DNA from 3 places in the Frankia sp. KB5 genome. Region 1 is predicted to be linked to each of the others. Evidence: riboswitches for the same ligand, from Rfam matches in the RefSeq annotation. Region 1 holds a riboswitch; each other region holds the start of a gene.
The links. Region 1 has a riboswitch for cyclic di-AMP ahead of KBI5_RS14915 (transglycosylase family protein). Riboswitches for the same ligand answer to the same signal wherever they lie in the genome.

Region 1 (4,494 bases):
ATGAAGAAGTACGACGGTGCCAGCCAGAATCGCATCGCATCTCCGGTGGAAGGGCTCAGCCAGAGCAGGGTCAGCCGGATCATGCAGGGCGAGGACCACATCGCCCGGCTCTCCCTGATCGAACGCATCACCGACGCGCTGCGCATCCCGGGCAGTTATTTCCACCTGGCCGCACGGCCGTGGGAGGCGGCACGGGACGTGCGCGAGCCGCCCGGGCCGCCAACGGTTCCGGCCGGATCCGGCCCGACGCCGGTAGCCCACGTCGCGACCCCCTCCGTCGACCCGGCCCCGGCCCCCGGCCCCGTCGTCGCCGAGAGCCCGGGCCGGCTCCCCCCCGGACCGGGGGGCCTGGTCGTCGAGGAGGACCGGGCCGAACTCCGCTACGACGACAGCATGTACGTCGCCCACCAGCGAAGACGTCTTCTCAACGCCGGCAGCGAACCGGTAACCCGGTATCTGATGCGGATATCGGTCGACCGGTTCCCGGGAGATCCGGAACGCTCCGCGCGGTTGTACCGATCCGATCCGCTGCGCTGGGAGGACCTCCAGCTCAGCGCGCACTGTGGCGGCGAGCAGATGGCCTGGCAGGTCAAGACCGACTGGGACGCGCTCAAGGAGGTCTGGCTGCTCTTCGAGAACAGCCGAGGACGATTTCCGCTCTATCCCGGCGAATCGGCGTGGATCAACTACAGCTACCAGGTAAGCAGGGAGAAGTGGGGGCCGTGGTTCCAGCGTGCCGTGCGGGTACCGACGAGTTTCCTCTCGGTGCGGCTGGACTTTCCGGCCGAGCTGGATCCCGTGGTCTGGGGCATGGAGACGTCGATGACCGCCGATGCCTTCCCGTTGCGGACCGCAGTCGCCCGCACCGACTCCGGCGACCGGCGGATCTTCACCTGGTYGACCACCGAGCCGCCGCTGCACGCCCGCTACCGRCTGGAATGGAACTTCCGGGCCACCGTGCCGGAACGTGATCCGGCCACGGAGACCGGAACACGTCCCAGCGATCAGATGGCGGCCGTCGGCATCGTGCAGGAGGGTGAGGCGATCCTGCGGCAGCCGGCCCGCCCGTTCGCTCTGCCCAACGAGGCCGAAGACGCGCGCCGGGTCRTCGCCGAACTGTCCTCCGCCCTCGAACGGGTGTCCGCCCTGCACACCTTCGGCAAGGGCCTGGGCATCGCCGCGCCGCAGGTCGGCATCAACCGCGCCGCGGCGATCGTGCGTACCGCGGGCGGCGACACGCTCACGCTGCTCAACCCCAGCGTCATCGAGACCTCCCGAGAGACCGACGAGCAGTACGAGGGCTGCCTGAGCTTCTTCGACGTCCGTGGCCTCGTCCCCCGGCCGCTGGAGCTGCACGTCGAACACACCGATATCGATGGCAACCGGCACATCACCGTCTATCGGCAGGGGCTGGCGCGGCTCGTCGCTCACGAGATCGATCACCTGCACGGTCAGCTCTACACGGATCGGATGCGGGCCGGAACCACACCGATCCCGGTGGAGCAGTACCGGGGTACCGGCTCGGCCTGGTCCTACAACCGCTGACCAACCCGAACGCACCCGCCCCGCGGGCGGCACGTCGGCACGTCGGCATGCCGACGTGCCCACGTGCCGACGGCGCAGCGCCGGGACCGGGTGTCCGACACGGACTGTTAGATCCGACATATGACATGGTTCCCTCGTGCCGTATAGTCCGGAAAGCAGGCGATAGGTGCGGGTCCGCCGGAACGTCGACACAGATTTTTTCGGAACCTGGTTAGAGACTGCCGGCAGCGGGTAGTGGAGGCTCGATCGCCACGCGGCGGAACAGATTCCCCACGCATCGCKTATTGTTTACCGTCAGCGTGACGACCCAGCCACGAACTGGGGATTTTCAGCCCACTGAACAACCTCTAGGATCGGGCGCGMACGCGGGCGCGAAACACCATTAAAAAGATCGGGACAAGTAAGTGGGGTGCACTGTGTGCATCCTCACGTACTCTTGTTTTTCCCGGGTCACTCTCAGCTATGTTCGTTGCCGTGCCGTCACCTGATGGCATGCGTCGGGCGGCACGCCGAATCCTGCCCCCGCTCGACGAGAATCAAACCTTTGGCAGGAGCGGGGGAACCAATTCCGGGCGCCGATAAAAGACGTCCTCGGGGTGAAGCCGCGATGCGCGGCCGGRCATTCCCAGCCCGAACCCGACAGCTCACCTCGCAGGCGTGGGGAAGGGCAACTCAATGTCCAACGCTCGTTCGCTCGCTCGTGGTCTCAACCGCATCAGGCTCGGTTCCCGGGCCTTGATCGCCGCCACCACTCTCGCGGCCTCGATCGGCGGTGGCCTCGCGCTGTCCCAACCGGCCAGCGCGTCGACGAACGCCGACCACTTCCTCTCCAAGGTGATCCCTTGTGAGTCCGGGGGGAACCCCCGCGCGGTCAACTCCATCGGCGCCGGCGGGTTGTTCCAGTTTCTGCCCAGCACCTGGCACGGGGTCGGCGGCAAGGGTCTGCCGCAGCACGCCAGCGTCGCCGAGCAGTGGCAGCGCGCCCGCATCCTGTACGCCCAGCAGGGGACGAGCCCCTGGTACGCCTCGAAGCCGTGCTGGGGTCACAAGATCTGAGCTGCCCGACTTCCCGCGCCAGCCTTCACCGTCCGCGCCCGGCCGGTACTGATCGGCGCGCGGTCAGCAGCCCCGTGTCCCGTCCGGGACACGGGGCTGCGCGCTACGTTTCCCGGTCACGGTTTCCCGGTCACGGCGACGTCGGCCAGCTCAACTTCCGCGGCCCCGCCCGGCGGAGACCCGGCGGACCCACCGATCGGCCGGCTCAGCCGATCCGACGGCGGCGGGCGATCTCGGCCAGCGTGATCCCGGCGGCCACCCCCGCGTTGAGGGACTCCACCGCACCCGCCATGGGGATCCGGACCCTCACGTCGCAGCGCTGCTCGACCAGCCTGGACAACCCGCGTCCCTCGGAACCGATCACCAGGACGAGGGGGTCGGTCGCCATCGTGAGCTCGTCGATGCTCACTTCACTGTCCGCGGCCAGACCGACAACGAACTGGCCGCCCGCCGCGTAGGAGACGAGCGTGCGGGCGAGGTTGGTGGCGCGCGCCACCGGCAGCCGGGCGGCAGCCCCCGCCGAGGTCTTCCAGGCCGCGGCGGTCACGCCGGCGGCCCTACGCTCCGGAACGACGACGCCGTGGGCACCGAAGGCGGCGGCCGAGCGCACCACGGCCCCGAGGTTGCGAGGATCGGTGACCCCGTCCAACGCCACCAGCAGACCCGGAGGGGACGAGCGCGCGCGGGCGAGGAGATCATCCGGATGGGCATACCGGAACGGCGGTACCACGAGGGCGAGACCCTGATGCGGAGCGGTGCCACACATCCGGTCGAGATCCGTGCGGCCGACGTCGGCCACGGCGATCCCGGCCCGCCCGGCGAGCCGGCGGGCGTCGGCGAGCCGCTCGTCGAAGTCCAGCCCGCCGGCGATGAAAAGGGTCGACGACGGTACCCCGGCCCGCAGCGCCTCGACCACCGCGTTGCGCCCGACCACCAGCTCGTCGCCCTCGGTCCRCCGTGGGCGCCCGGCCCCCGCGGAACCCCCCACGGCGCTCGGCCCGGTGGTGGCCGCAGCTGCGACGGCGCGGCCACCATCCCCGCGCCGGCCGGCGGCCGCTCGACCCCGCTCGGCTCCGGCCGAGGCGGAACGGGCCGCCGCAGCCGCCGCCGCACGACGCTGGGCGGGATGGCCGGGGCGCAGCTGCGCGGGCGGAGTGGCCCCACGGCCCTCCAGCGCCTTGCGGCCGTGACCGCCRCTGCCCGTGGAGGCCCCCTTGCGGTGGGAACCGGCCTTGGCGGCCCGACCGCCCTGACCGCCGCGGGCGATCCCGCTGTCCCGGCGAGCGGCGCCGGCCATCAGGACCACCGACCAGTACACGCCCGGGGAATGACCATGTGACCACGGTATACGGCGGACGACACCGGCGTGTCGGGGCGCGCTCGGCGAGAGCTCGGCGGGAACTCGGCGGAGGAGCTCTGCCATGGGCATACCTCGACATGGCCGTTTCCGGGGACCCGGCGCCCTATCCTGAGGGCCGGCAGGCCCACGGCCCGACCTGATGTGGTCCGGCCGCTCCTCACCGGCGTCAGGAGGGTCAGGTGCGCATCGTTCTTCCACCCGCCGCCGGGTGGTCGCGGGCCGAAGACCGCTGGTGCCCCATGGCGAAGGCGGGGAGCCACCTGATCAACATCGACGATCTCGATGCCAGTCTCACCATGCTCGGCGGAGTGGAGGCCTACGGTACCGCGCTCGTCACGGCTGCCGGGCCGCGCGGCACGCCGTCGCGGGCGTTCGGCGGGTGTGCTCCCCGACCTGGCGGTGTCACCGCCGCGGCGGTGACATTCCTGGAGAATGCCCGGCATAGAACGTTGAGCGCCACCTCCCGGCCCGGCGGCCCAGGCGGACCCGGGGAGACGACGTGACGACGCGAGCGGAGGTGCGGGTCATGAGCG
Region 2 (6,723 bases), on a different contig from region 1:
GGCTACGGTTACGTATCCTCGGGCGGACATGGGGTGAAACACCTGAGTAACAATATTGACCATGTTGACAGGTAGCCGTCGGATAGGCAAAATATGGTCATGTTCTCCTCGGTGGGTCGGATGACCCCCCTGGTCGTCCGTGGCCACATTGACTTCCTGCGAGCGGCCTCGTCCGGTTGTCCGACCCGGCCGCTTCACGTGCTTTACTAGCCTCCTCGGATTTCCCTCGCTCTCGGTGTTCTCCCTGGCGTTCTCCTGATTCACGGTCACTCGATAGGTCTGTCCGTAGATCGTCATCGCCTGCGTGGACGCCAGCCGCCTCGGTATCGATGTCCGGTCAGTACCGGGTACATCTCTGGACGGTTTCCGATCGGAGCATGCTGTGTCGTCCATGGTTTCGTCGTCATACTTTCATCCGCGCCCCCGTGGATATGTGGGGGGGCCGGGAACCCGTTACTGGCCCAGTGGTGATCCCACCCACTCGAGAAGAGCCAGTGTGGTCCTTCTTCCCGGTCGTGGAGAATCCGCCGAACATTTCGAGGGCCTAGCTTTCCGGCTCGCGCTCGACGGCTATCAGGTGACGTTTCTCGACCATGGGAGAGACACCGTCCTCGCCCTTGGTGAGGCGCGTGCCCCCGATGGTCCGTTCGTCCTGCTGGGTTCGGACAGCGGGGCCCTGCGGGCGTTGGTCGGCGCCGGTTCGCCAGCGGTCCGGCCGGATGCCCTCGTGTTGCTCGACCTRCCGCTGGTGTACCGGAAGATCGCGGGCGAGGATCCGGGACAACCGATCCCACGGTCGCTTCCCGACCTGCCGATCCTGTTGCTCCATGCCGAGCGCGACGAGGTCAGCCCGCTTGCGCTGGCGCGCATGATGACGCGGACCGCGCGCCGGGCCCGGCTGGCGTCGCTGCCCGGGGGGCATGGCGTGCTCGCCGGCCCCGGCCGGCGTGCGGTCGGCGCGCAYATCCTGCTGTTCCTCGAGAATCTCCGTGTCTCGCGGCTGGCCCCACGGCAACGGCAGCGGGACCGGTCGGTCGACTGATCTCGCCCGGTGCCGGGCGCGCCCGCGTGCCGGTCCGATCGGGGTGTGCCTTCGCGGGAGGCCCAACCGCTCAGCAGGTGTTTCCTCGGCGGGTGCCGGCGCGAATCACGCGAATCCGCGGGTCAGTCGTCCGTCCCGTACCGCATCGTCCGTTTTTCAACGGCGCAGGCTTCGAGCCGCAGGCTCGAAGCCTGCGCCGTTCGCGTTTGCGTACCCGTCCGCACGCCACCCGACCCCCGGGCCAGGCTTCCCGCTTGCCGTGGTTGCCGGGGTTGGGTTGCCGGACGGCCGGGCGGTCCCGGTGACTACCGGACCTCGTGGCCACCGGTCCCCGTCTCGACAGACCGGCCATATCGCCAAGATCCGGTCGTGACGGGTGATCTGCGTCGCTACCGGTAGCTGCTATTGATGTCCGAGAGTTGCGGCATCGCAGCGTTATGCACGCATCGTGACCAACATGCGCCCAGATTCGGCACAACTCGTACTTGTCACTACGGTCTGTAGTTCGCTACGGTTGCGGGGTATCAACAGCTCCGGGCCGACGCCGAGTTCTGTCCACGGTCCGCAGCTCCCTCCGAGAGATCTTGGGCAGAAGCGGGGGAACCACGTTCCTCCGGGTGGCTCGTTGCGGGCCACCCTTGGGGTTAAGCCGTTACGCGCACGCCGCGGAAACGGCCGGGCTTCCCGGCCCGAACCCGACAGCTAACCTCGCAGGCGTACGGGAAGGACTCGACGTTGCCTGTGTTTCAGGAACGCTCGGCTCCGGTCTTCTGGACCGTGACGCCGTTCGGCGCGACCCGCGGTGCGTCCCCGCCATACGGGGCGCCGTTCTCGCCCTGACGTCTTCGCGAGAACGTGCCATCCGGTCGGTGCCCGTACCGGCCGATCGCGCTGACGCGCCATACCACCAGCTCGGCTGAAAGCCACCCGGCCTCGTCGTCTGTGGTCGGCTGACCCCTGCCGTCCACCGGGCCCRCCAGGCCTGGAACGGAATGACCACGGCCGCCTGCCGTGCTGTTCAGCCCATCGACCCCGGGATCCCCAGGGCGCGTCGATCGGTCGTCCCCGGTCGTCCCCGGACGGCCTCTCGGCGCACCGGCAGACCGGCACTGGGTGCTGCCCTTCTCCAGCGCGGTCGTCTCCGCTCGCCCTCCTTCGAGCGGCATCCCTCCCCTCGATCACCCGTCTGTGTTCGACGACACCGAAATGAGATGTCAAAGAAATGGCCAAGGGAAAGCATCGGAAACGTTCCACCCGGACCCGGGGCGCCGTTGTCGCCGCCGTCGGTGTGATCGGCGCCGGCGCCGGCATGTTCGCCACCGCGAGCCCGGCCAGGGCCGCCACCACGGTCCCCGATGTGACGATCGCCAGCGCGGCCGCGAACGCGGGACTGCCCGGCTGCCGCGGCGTTCCGCTGGCCACCTGGGTCGCGGTGGCTCTTGCGGAGTCCGGCGGCAACCCCTACGCCCACGCCACCTACGGCGAGGACTCGCGCGGCCTGTGGCAGATCAACATGCGGGCCCACGCCGGCTGGGTGGGTAACCGCAACCTCTACGACCCGGCCGTCAACGCCTGGGCGGCGAAGAAGGTCTGTGAAGGCCAGGGCATCACCGCCTGGAGCGCCTACACCAACGGCCTGCACTACCGCTACCTGGCCCGGGGACAGGCGGCGGCGGCGGCCGTCTCGCGCGGCGTGCGGTTCACGAACATCTCCTACTCCTCGCTGRCTGCCCCGGTGCGTGCGGCCGTGGTGGCACCCGCGGCCCGCTACCCGTCGCTGGCCGTCGGCCTCGGGTTCCGCCTCGACGTCCACCAGATCCAGAAGAGGCTCGCCAGCCTTGGYTACCCGATCAGCGTGGATGGGAAGTTCGGGTACCAGACCAACCACATGGTCAAGGACTTCCAGCTGAAGCACGGTCTGGTGGTTGACGGGATCGTCGGACCGCAGACGCGGGCGAAGCTCGGGATCTGACTCTGATCGAGGCCCGCCGACCGGGCTCCGCTGCCGCCGGCCGGTGTTCCCGACCCGCCCGAGGGCGCTGCTCGATATCCGCACGCACCGGATGACTACCCGGGGTGAGGTGGGGGTATTCAGCCACCGGGCCAGCACCCGGCCGGGAGCACCGGGTCGGGAGACGGCATCGGCCCGGGCGGGACCAGCCGGCCCGCACGKGACCAGCCGGCCCGCACGGGAAAACCGAAACGGGGGCCCGATCGATGAGAGCCACGATGCTCGACGACTACCTACCTGAGGCGAGTCCGAACGCATCCTCCGTGACCGGGGCCGGTCTCCTGTTCGCGGTCCTGGGGCCGCTGGAGGTGCGGCGATCCTCGGGCGAGCAGGTCCGCATCGACCAGCGCAAGAAGCGCATACTGCTGCTGACCCTGCTGCTGCACGCCGGCCAGTGGGTGAGTGTGGACGGGATGCGGCTCGCGCTCTGGCAGGATGCCCCGCCGCGCTCCGCCGGGGGCAACATCAAGACTTATCTCTCGGAGCTGCGGCACACCCTCCGGCCGCCCCTGGACACGTCCGGAGCCGGGGGGAACGGCCCCGGGCRCATCGAGAGCCGGCCGGGGGAGTACCGCCTGGTCGTCRCGTCCGGTGAGATCGACGCTAAGCGGTTCGAATCGGCCGCCGAGCAGGGCCGCGCCGCCGTGCGCGCCGGCTCGCCGGAACGCGCCGCCGGGTTTTTCGAAGGCGCCCTCGCGCTGTGGCGGGGGGACGCCTTCGACGAGCTCCCGGCGGAGATCGCGGGCGCGGAGGTCCTCCGGCTGGAGGAGGCTCGCTGGGCGGTGTGCGAGGACCTGATCGACGCCCGCCTGGCCCTCGGCGAGTACGACCGGGTGCTGCCGACCCTGCGGGCGCTCACGGTCGAACATCCGACCCGGGAACGTCTCTGGGCCCAGCTGATCCTTGCGTTGGAACACACCGGCCGGCGGGCCGAGGCACTGGCCGAGTACCAGACGGTCTACCGGCGGCTGGTGACCGAACTCGGGATCGAGCCCGGTGTCGAACTGCGGCGTGCCCATCAGCATGTACTGAATCCGGACTCGTGGGTCACCTGATGCCACGGCCGTGCCGGCCGAGTCGTGCGCCGGAAGTCAGCTGAACCGCCAGTGAACCCGGCGGGGGAATTTCAACCATACGGGCTGGACCAGCCGGCCGGCGCCCGGGCCACGCGCGCGGCGCCGCCGTGTATCGCCACCGGGGCGCACGCCACCGGGGCGAGGGCGCGCGGAAACCGCTGAGGAGAAGACGATGAAGGCTATCTACCTCCCCCCGCGACTGGAAGATGCCGGCAGCTTCGCCGCAGTGACGAACGGCCGCTGGGGCTGGGGGCGTGACTACTCCTGGCGGCGTTTTGCGTGACGGCGGCCGGGGTGGCGGTGGTCCCGATTCCGTCCTGCTGGTTTCTGGTGCTGGCCGACCGTGATCCCGTCGTGCGTCCGCCGGGGGCTCGTCGCATGCTGCGGTATGCCTCCGGGCGGCCGTGGATCGTCGGCAACTGGCCGGACGATGCCATGGTCAGTGCCGTCGCCGGGCGCTCGCGGCTGGCCCTGATCGGGTGTGCCGCGACCAACGCGCGACAGCTCCTGCGGCTGCTTCTCTCGGCCCGTGACGTGCACGCTCTCGACCTCGCGCGCGCCGTGGCCGGCGACTACCACGTGATCGCCGAAATCGACAGCCACCGTCGCGTCCAGGGCAGCCCGACGGGAACCCGGCGGGTCTTCACCGCCCGGTTGGGCAGCCACCTGGTCGCCGCCGACCGCGCCGACGTGCTTGCCCGGCTCACGGGCGCCCCGCTGAACCGGACGGCGCTGGCTTTGTCGCTGCTCGACCCGTCACCGCCCCATCCGCTCGATGACCTGGTGCTCTGGGAGTCGATCGACGCGCTGCCCCCGGATCACTACCTTCTCGTCGGCCCTGACGAGAAGGCCACCGTCCTGCGGTGGTGGCGTCGACCGGCACCGGTGCGGTCCCGCACGGAGGGGGCGCCGACCCTGCGGGCGGCTCTCGCCGAGGCCGTGGCGGCGCGGGTCGCCGGCGGCGGGACAGTGAGCTGTGATCTGTCGGGCGGACTGAGCTCCACCTCGGTGTGCTGCCTGGCCGCGCGCGGCCCCGCCGACGTGGTCGCGCTCACCGGGATCGCCCCCGATCCCGGTGACGACGACGCCGCGCGGGCCGCGGCCACGCTCCCTGGCGTCACGCGCGAGATCCTGCCCGCCGCCGGGCTTCCCCTCGTTTACGACGGCATCGCCGACGCCGACGAACCGCTCGACCGGCCGTTCGTCGGCATCGGCGACCGGGCGAAGCTGCGCGCGGGTCTTGACCGGGTCGCGCTGTACGGGCCGCGGGTGCACCTCACCGGGTTCGGTGGTGACGAGGTCGCCTACGGCTGTCCCGCCTACCTCCCCCGGTTGTTGCGCCGCCGGCCCCGGCGGGCGCTGCACGACCTGCGCGGACACCGAGCGCAGGAGGGCTGGCCGTGGATGGCGTGCCTGCGAATGATGCGCCCGCGCGGCTACCGGGACTGCCTCGCCGACATGGCCGATGCGCTCGACCAGGCCCGCCGTGCCACGGTCGGCCACGCGCGCCGTCCGGCCGGTTCCGGCCGATCCCACCCGGGCGTCCTGGCCTCGCTCGACTGGGCCTTTCCGCCTGTGGTCCCGGGTTGGCTCACGCCGACGGCCCTCGACTTGCTGGCCGGAGCGTTCGCGGAGGCCGTCCGGCGCGCCCGGCCGCTGGCCGAGACCCGGGACGGCCACGCCGATCTCTTCGCCATCCGCGCTGGCGCGGCGGTGTTCCGGTTGTTCGACCAGCTCGCCGATCCGGTCGGCCCGCCGCTCGCCGCACCCTTCCTCGACGAGCGGGTGGTCCGGGCGGTGCTGGCGGTGCGGCCCGAAGAGCGCACCGGTCCGTGGGAGTACAAACCGCTACTGCAGGAGGCCATGCGCCGGCTGGTGCCGCAGGAATGCCTGCGCCGCGAGACCAAGGCGGATACCGCCGCCGAGGAGGATCAGGGCCTGCGCACCAGCCAGGACGTCCTGGTGAAGCTGTGCGATGACAGCCCGTTGGCCGATCTCGGCCTGATCGAGTCGGACGCGCTGCGCCAGGCGTGCCGATCTTCGTCCGTACCTGGTCATCGCCACCAGGCGCTGCGACCGACGTTCGCGGCGGACGCGTGGCTGCGGGTGCTCGCGAGCCGGCGGGGCCCTGACTGAGCTACCGGAGGAGTGAGTGATCATGGTGACGCTGCGGCCTGACGTGGTGCGGGCGCCGACCCAGTACGGAGCGGTGCTCCTCCATATCGACAACGGCCGATACTGGACCCTCAACCCCTCGGGTGACCTGGTGCTGCGGATCCTGCTCGACGGCGGTGACACGGCAGCCGCCGTCCGCGGGCTGTGTGAGACCAGCGAGGTTGACCCGGAGACGGCGCGCCGCGACGTGGAGGGTCTGCTCGCCCAACTCGCGGACGTGGGCCTCATCGAGGCCGAGCCCGAGTCCCGATGGTCACCCGAGACCGAGGCGGTCTGCGATCCCCGGACGCGGGCCCGGTGACCGCGCCGATGGTGGTCGAGCGGCCGGAGGCGAAACCGTCCCTCGCTCGTCGGCTCGGCGCGCTGGTCGCCGTGGGGATCGCGCGGGTGCTCGCGACCCAGTCGCCGGCCCGCATCTG
Region 3 (4,920 bases), on a different contig from region 1:
CGGTCCAGCGCCCGGTGATGGGGCATGATCAGATGGGCGTTCGCGCTGATCAGGAGCCGGGAGACGTCGATGCCGCGGGCGGTGAGCCCGTCCATCTCGGCCAGCAGCACGCCCGGGTCGATGACGACCCCGTTGCCGATCACGGGAACGCAGTCGGCCCGCAGCATGCCACTGGGAATCAGGTGGAGCGCGTAACTCTCCGCCCCGATGACCACGGTGTGGCCGGCGTTGTTGCCACCCTGGTACCGGACGACGTAATCGACGGCGCCGCCCAGGAGGTCGGTCGCCTTTCCTTTTCCCTCGTCGCCCCACTGGGCACCGATGAGGACAAGAGCAGGCACCGGGCGAGGTTACTAGGGATGGCGGGGTCGTGGGGCCGGCTGCGGCATCCTCGCTGGTCTCCACCACCGACGCGGCCTGATGAACTCACTGTCAGGTGAAGCCGAGCTCACTGGCAGCGACGGAATCGCTGTCGGCCAGGAACGTCCGGCAGCGGGTGGCCTCCTCGGCCTCCCCGATGGCCGCGGCCGCCCGACCGAGAGCGGCGAGCGAACGCAGGAACCCGCGGTTGGGTTCGTGTGACCAGGGGATCGGCCCGTTGCCCTTCCAGCCCGAGCGGCGCAGGGCGTCGAGGCCGCGGTGATAGCCCGTGCGGGCGTAGGCATAGGCCTCGACGGGTCGTCCGCCGGTGAGCGCGAGCTCGGCGAGCGCGGCCCAAGGCACGCTGAACGCGGGCAGCCGGGCGGCGACGGCATCCGGCGGATCACCGGCGACCAGCGCATCGGTCGCGGCCGCGTCGGAGGGCAGGAGCGTCGGCGGCGGACCGGAGAGCAGGTTGGGCTTTCCCGAGGTGGACGGCGTCGTCATGAGTGCATCCTGCCCGACGACCGGCCGCACACGTCATGGAGGTCACCCCGGACGCGCTTGCCCTGCGCGCACGGTGACCGGTCGGTCAGGCCCTGACGCTGACGTTCCACAGATTCTGGCCGACGACCCCGGGTTGACCGTCGCTCACCCGGGTGAGGTACGAGTACAGCGCGGCGATGCCCTGCGACTGCGGTCCGAACTTGCCGTCGACGGTGAGTACGAAGCCCTTCTGACGCATCCTGTCCTGCCAGACGAAGGCGTCCGGGCGAACGTCGTCGCTGAGGGACGCGTCGAGGACCGTGCCCCTGAACGAGCCGTCCCCCATCTCCCGGCGGGCCCGGTCCAGCGTCATGGGGGGTTCCACCGGGGTGATGGCCTGCTGGATGACGTCACCGGAGCCGCCCGGGACACTGGCCGGGCCGTTGTTGGTCAGGCCCATCTTGACCGAGCAGGACGGCCATGGCTGCCAGCCCCGCTGGTTGTAGAGCTTCGCGGCCGCCTCGTCCTGCGTGGCGGGCGATGCCTGGTACGGGCGGCCGGAGTACCCGAGCCCYTGCCAGGTCTGGTCGTCGAACTGGTAGGCACCGGAGAAGCCGTTGCCGGTGTTGACCGCGTAGTTGCCGCCGGACTCGCATTGGCGGAGCTTGGCGAAGTCGTCGGAGGTGGCCGCGCCCGCCGGAGCCGCGGTGACCGCGAGGCCGCTGCCGACGATGGRCGTGACCGCGCCGGTGGTGCGCAGGATGCGACCGGCGGGCGATGGGGCCTGCGGTGCTCGATGTCTGCCGCCACGACGCCCAGAGGGCATGTCAGTCCAATCCCGTCGCCTGCGGGGTGAGCTGTCGGGTGCGGGCTGGGATGGCCCGGCCGGAGGATCCGACCCCGGGTGGGAACCGCTCTCCACCATGGGCCGGGACGCACCGGCTTTACCCCAAGGACGCCGCTTGCGGCGCCCGAAATGTGGGTCCCCCACTCCTGCCCGCTGTGGTCGATGTTCGTTCCGGCCGCTCGTACGGGGGCAGGACTCGGCGTCCGTCCGGGCGGCCTCGCCGACGAGGCGAGTGAGCGGCACTCTAGCGAGAACCGCTCATGGAGCGCAAACCGGGGTGGTCCGGAGTAACCAGTGAGGATCGCGCGAATCGTGCCACTTCCATACAGGTTCCGCAGGTGGCTCGCTGGTCCTGCTGTTCCTCGTCGGCCTTGCCGAAGATCGGCTCTGCCGAAGATCGGCCCTGCCGGAGGCCGGTCAGGGTGCGGTCCTGGTGATGCTGGTGGTGGGTTGTACGGGCCGGCCCGTACGGGCCGTCAACCGGAGATCGTCCGGAGACAGGTCGGGCCAGCCCGTCGTCGAGGTGAGATCCCCTGACCGGTGTCGCCGGGGTGGGATGTCCGGTTCCCGCGGCGGTCGTCCCTCCGCCACGGGGGCGGAGCGAATGGATCAGCTGATGGAGCTGATGGGGCTGATGGGGAGGATCAGCGGAAGGTGGCCCGCCAGGTCYCCGGGCCYACGATGCCGTCGACGGCGAGTCCCTTGGCGGCCTGCAGGGCGCGGGCGACTGCGGCGGAGCGTGGTCCGTAGRGGCCGTCGATCGTGATCGGATAGCCCAGATGGTTGACGCGGGCCTGCCAGGCCCGCACGTCGTCACGTACCTGCCTGGCCAGTGCGGTCGTCAGGTTACGGGTGAATACGGGGGTGCTCATGGAGATGGGGCTGACCGTCAGCTCGCGGCGTTCCGTCGTGCGCGAGGCCTGGCCCGAGGAGCTCGACGAGCCGCCCGCGAGCTGGTCGGCGCCCATCCCGCGGCCACAGGCCGGCCACTGGCCGAAGCCGGACCGTCGGGCGAGCTTGAGCGCGGCCTCGTCCTGGACGGCCGGGGAAGCCTGGTGCGGCAGACCGCCGTAGCCGAGGCTGTGCCAAGTGCTGGCGGAGAACTGGTAAGCGCCGTAGTACGCGTTGCCGGTGTTGGTCGTGTAGTCACCGCCGGACTCGCACTGCCGCAGGCCCGTCCAGGTGGTGGCCGCATCGGCCGGCTGGCTGAGCGCGAAGGTYCCGCCCACCGCCGCCGCGAGTACTGGTGCGACCACGAGGGCCCGGGCCCGGCTGCGGGTACCGGCGCGGCATTGTCGGCCACTGATACGTGCGTCGGACATGTCTTGTGGTCCTTCCCCACGCCTGCGAGGTGAGCTGTCGGATTRGGGCTGGGAACTGCCCGGCCGTGCCAGGGATCCCTGGAGACGGAAGCCGCACCGGAAATACCTTTCCGGGTGGTCGTCGCACATGGCTTCACCCCGAGAYCATCGAATCCTTTCGATACTCGGAGATGGGTCCCCCGTTCCTGCCGCCCGGTTCGAGAAATCGTCGGCCAGGGGCAGGATTCGGCGTGCCGCCCGACGAATGCCCGACGTTGTTGCCGGGCACGGCGAAAACCATAACCACGCCGCCCGGCGAGTCGCCAAGCATTGAATYGGGTGCGTGAAAAAGAGCACACTCGGCGCGCCTGCTTGAGTAGGAACTGGCGGCCTGGTATCGCGCGTGCGCGCCCGCTCATCAACCTGGCGGTACGGCGTGCGGAGGCATTTGTGCTCGGCCGATCACCCTGTTTGCCGATGGTCGACGATGAGCGGAGAGTCCCACATCAGGCCAGATGCGTGACATGTCGACAAAGGCGTGACGGCCCTGCTACGAGATRGACGCGAGTGATCGGCCTGATACTACGCTTCGTCCATTGAAGCCTGTTTTTGTGAGAAAAACAACGGAAATCGGGCGGTAACTTGCGGCGTTGTGATTTTTGCACACGGCGGATTCAATCGGACACCGACTGTGAAAAGCGCCCGTCGGATCACCACAGTGGGCGAAGGGGTTCCCTGGGGGTGGGGCGGTAGGTGAACGGTTACCGAAGGTCCGGTGCGTGTCCGCTCATTTGGCCGAAACCTGCTGGTTGCCGGCGGGGGCGGCGTTACGCGAGGAGCGGGATGRCGCGCCCGCTAAACAGTGGTCCCCCAGCCGTCGGAGCGACCGGGGGACCGCGCGGGCCGGCATAGTACGGGAAATCGGCGGGTCGTGCATCGGACCGGGGCGGGTCGGATGTCCGCCGCGTGCCGGTCGTTCCGTCCGCCGGAAATGATGGAGAGGGTCGGACCGAGGGGTCCGGAGAATGTCCTCGGACGAGCGGCGGCGGTTGCTCGGTTGCCCGTTCGCGGCCGGCGGCTATCTGTCCGCTTGTCCGCCGGCCGGCGGACAAGCGGCCGGTATCCGACGAACCGATCCCGCCAGCCGGCGTGCGCTCCTGGGCCCGACTATGCCCGCCCGAGGCTGGTGCCGGCGGAACGGAGGTCCTCACACGCCTGGGCGACGCGGGCCGCCATGCTGRTCTCCGCGAGCTTTCCGTAGGTACGCGGGTCGTACGCCTTCTTCACGCCGACCTCACCGTCCACCTTGAGAACGCCGTCATAGTTTTTGAACACGTGGTCCACGATGGGGCGGGTGAATGCGTACTGGGTGTCCGTGTCCACGTTCATCTTGACCACCCCGTAGTCGAGGGTCTCGCGGATTTCGGTGAGAGCCGACCCGCTACCGCCGTGAAAGACGAGGTTGAACGGCTTCGCGCCGGCTGGCAGCCCGAGCTTCCTGGCGACGTACTCCTGTCCTTCGTGCAGAATCGTCGGGCGTAGCTTGACGTTTCCGGGCTTGTACACACCGTGCACGTTGCCGAAGGTGGCGGCGAGCAGGTAGCGCCCCTTCGCGCCGGTGCCGAGCACCTCGGCCGTCCGCCACATGTCCTCCGGCGTCGTGTAGAGCTTCTCGTCGATCGCGCCGACGACGCCGTCCTCCTCGCCGCCGACGACCCCGATCTCGACCTCGAGAACGATCTTCGCGGCGGCGGCGTCCGCGAGTAGTTCTTCGGCGATCTTGAGGTTCTCCTCGAGGGGGACCGCCGAGCCGTCCCACATGTGCGACTGGAAGAGCGGCTCGCGTCCCTGGGCCACCCGATTCTTCGAGATCGCGATCAAGGGGCGGATGTAGGTGTCAAGCTTGTCGGCCGGGCAGTGGTCGGT

Region 2: another riboswitch for cyclic di-AMP. It lies ahead of KBI5_RS11055 (peptidoglycan-binding protein); the one in region 1 lies ahead of KBI5_RS14915 (transglycosylase family protein).
Region 3: another riboswitch for cyclic di-AMP. It lies ahead of KBI5_RS09930 (transglycosylase family protein); the one in region 1 lies ahead of KBI5_RS14915 (transglycosylase family protein).

Annotation. Positions count from the first base shown of each region.
Region 1 covers NZ_MRUJ01000143.1:7,732-12,225, reverse strand. Annotated here, with positions in the region: gene KBI5_RS14920 (peptide deformylase) at 1-1,545, shown strand, start outside; cyclic di-AMP (ydaO/yuaA leader) riboswitch at 2,043-2,218, shown strand; gene KBI5_RS14915 (transglycosylase family protein) at 2,221-2,601, shown strand; gene rlmB (23S rRNA (guanosine(2251)-2'-O)-methyltransferase RlmB) at 2,807-3,898, opposite strand; gene KBI5_RS14905 (hypothetical protein) at 4,141-4,464, shown strand.
Region 2 covers NZ_MRUJ01000098.1:33,340-40,062, reverse strand. Annotated here, with positions in the region: gene KBI5_RS11065 (alpha/beta hydrolase) at 497-1,042, shown strand; cyclic di-AMP (ydaO/yuaA leader) riboswitch at 1,575-1,773, shown strand; gene KBI5_RS11055 (peptidoglycan-binding protein) at 2,265-3,014, shown strand; gene KBI5_RS11050 (AfsR/SARP family transcriptional regulator) at 3,272-4,108, shown strand; gene KBI5_RS27785 (lasso RiPP family leader peptide-containing protein) at 4,302-4,412, shown strand; gene KBI5_RS11045 (asparagine synthase-related protein) at 4,409-6,265, shown strand; gene KBI5_RS11040 (lasso peptide biosynthesis PqqD family chaperone) at 6,288-6,605, shown strand; gene KBI5_RS11035 (lasso peptide biosynthesis B2 protein) at 6,602-6,723, shown strand, end outside.
Region 3 covers NZ_MRUJ01000085.1:10,770-15,689, forward strand. Annotated here, with positions in the region: gene KBI5_RS09915 (adenylosuccinate synthase) at 1-341, opposite strand, end outside; gene KBI5_RS09920 (DUF3151 domain-containing protein) at 433-867, opposite strand; gene KBI5_RS09925 (transglycosylase family protein) at 953-1,672, opposite strand; cyclic di-AMP (ydaO/yuaA leader) riboswitch at 1,675-1,865, opposite strand; gene KBI5_RS09930 (transglycosylase family protein) at 2,338-3,015, opposite strand; cyclic di-AMP (ydaO/yuaA leader) riboswitch at 3,022-3,256, opposite strand; gene fbaA (class II fructose-bisphosphate aldolase) at 4,162-4,920, opposite strand, start outside.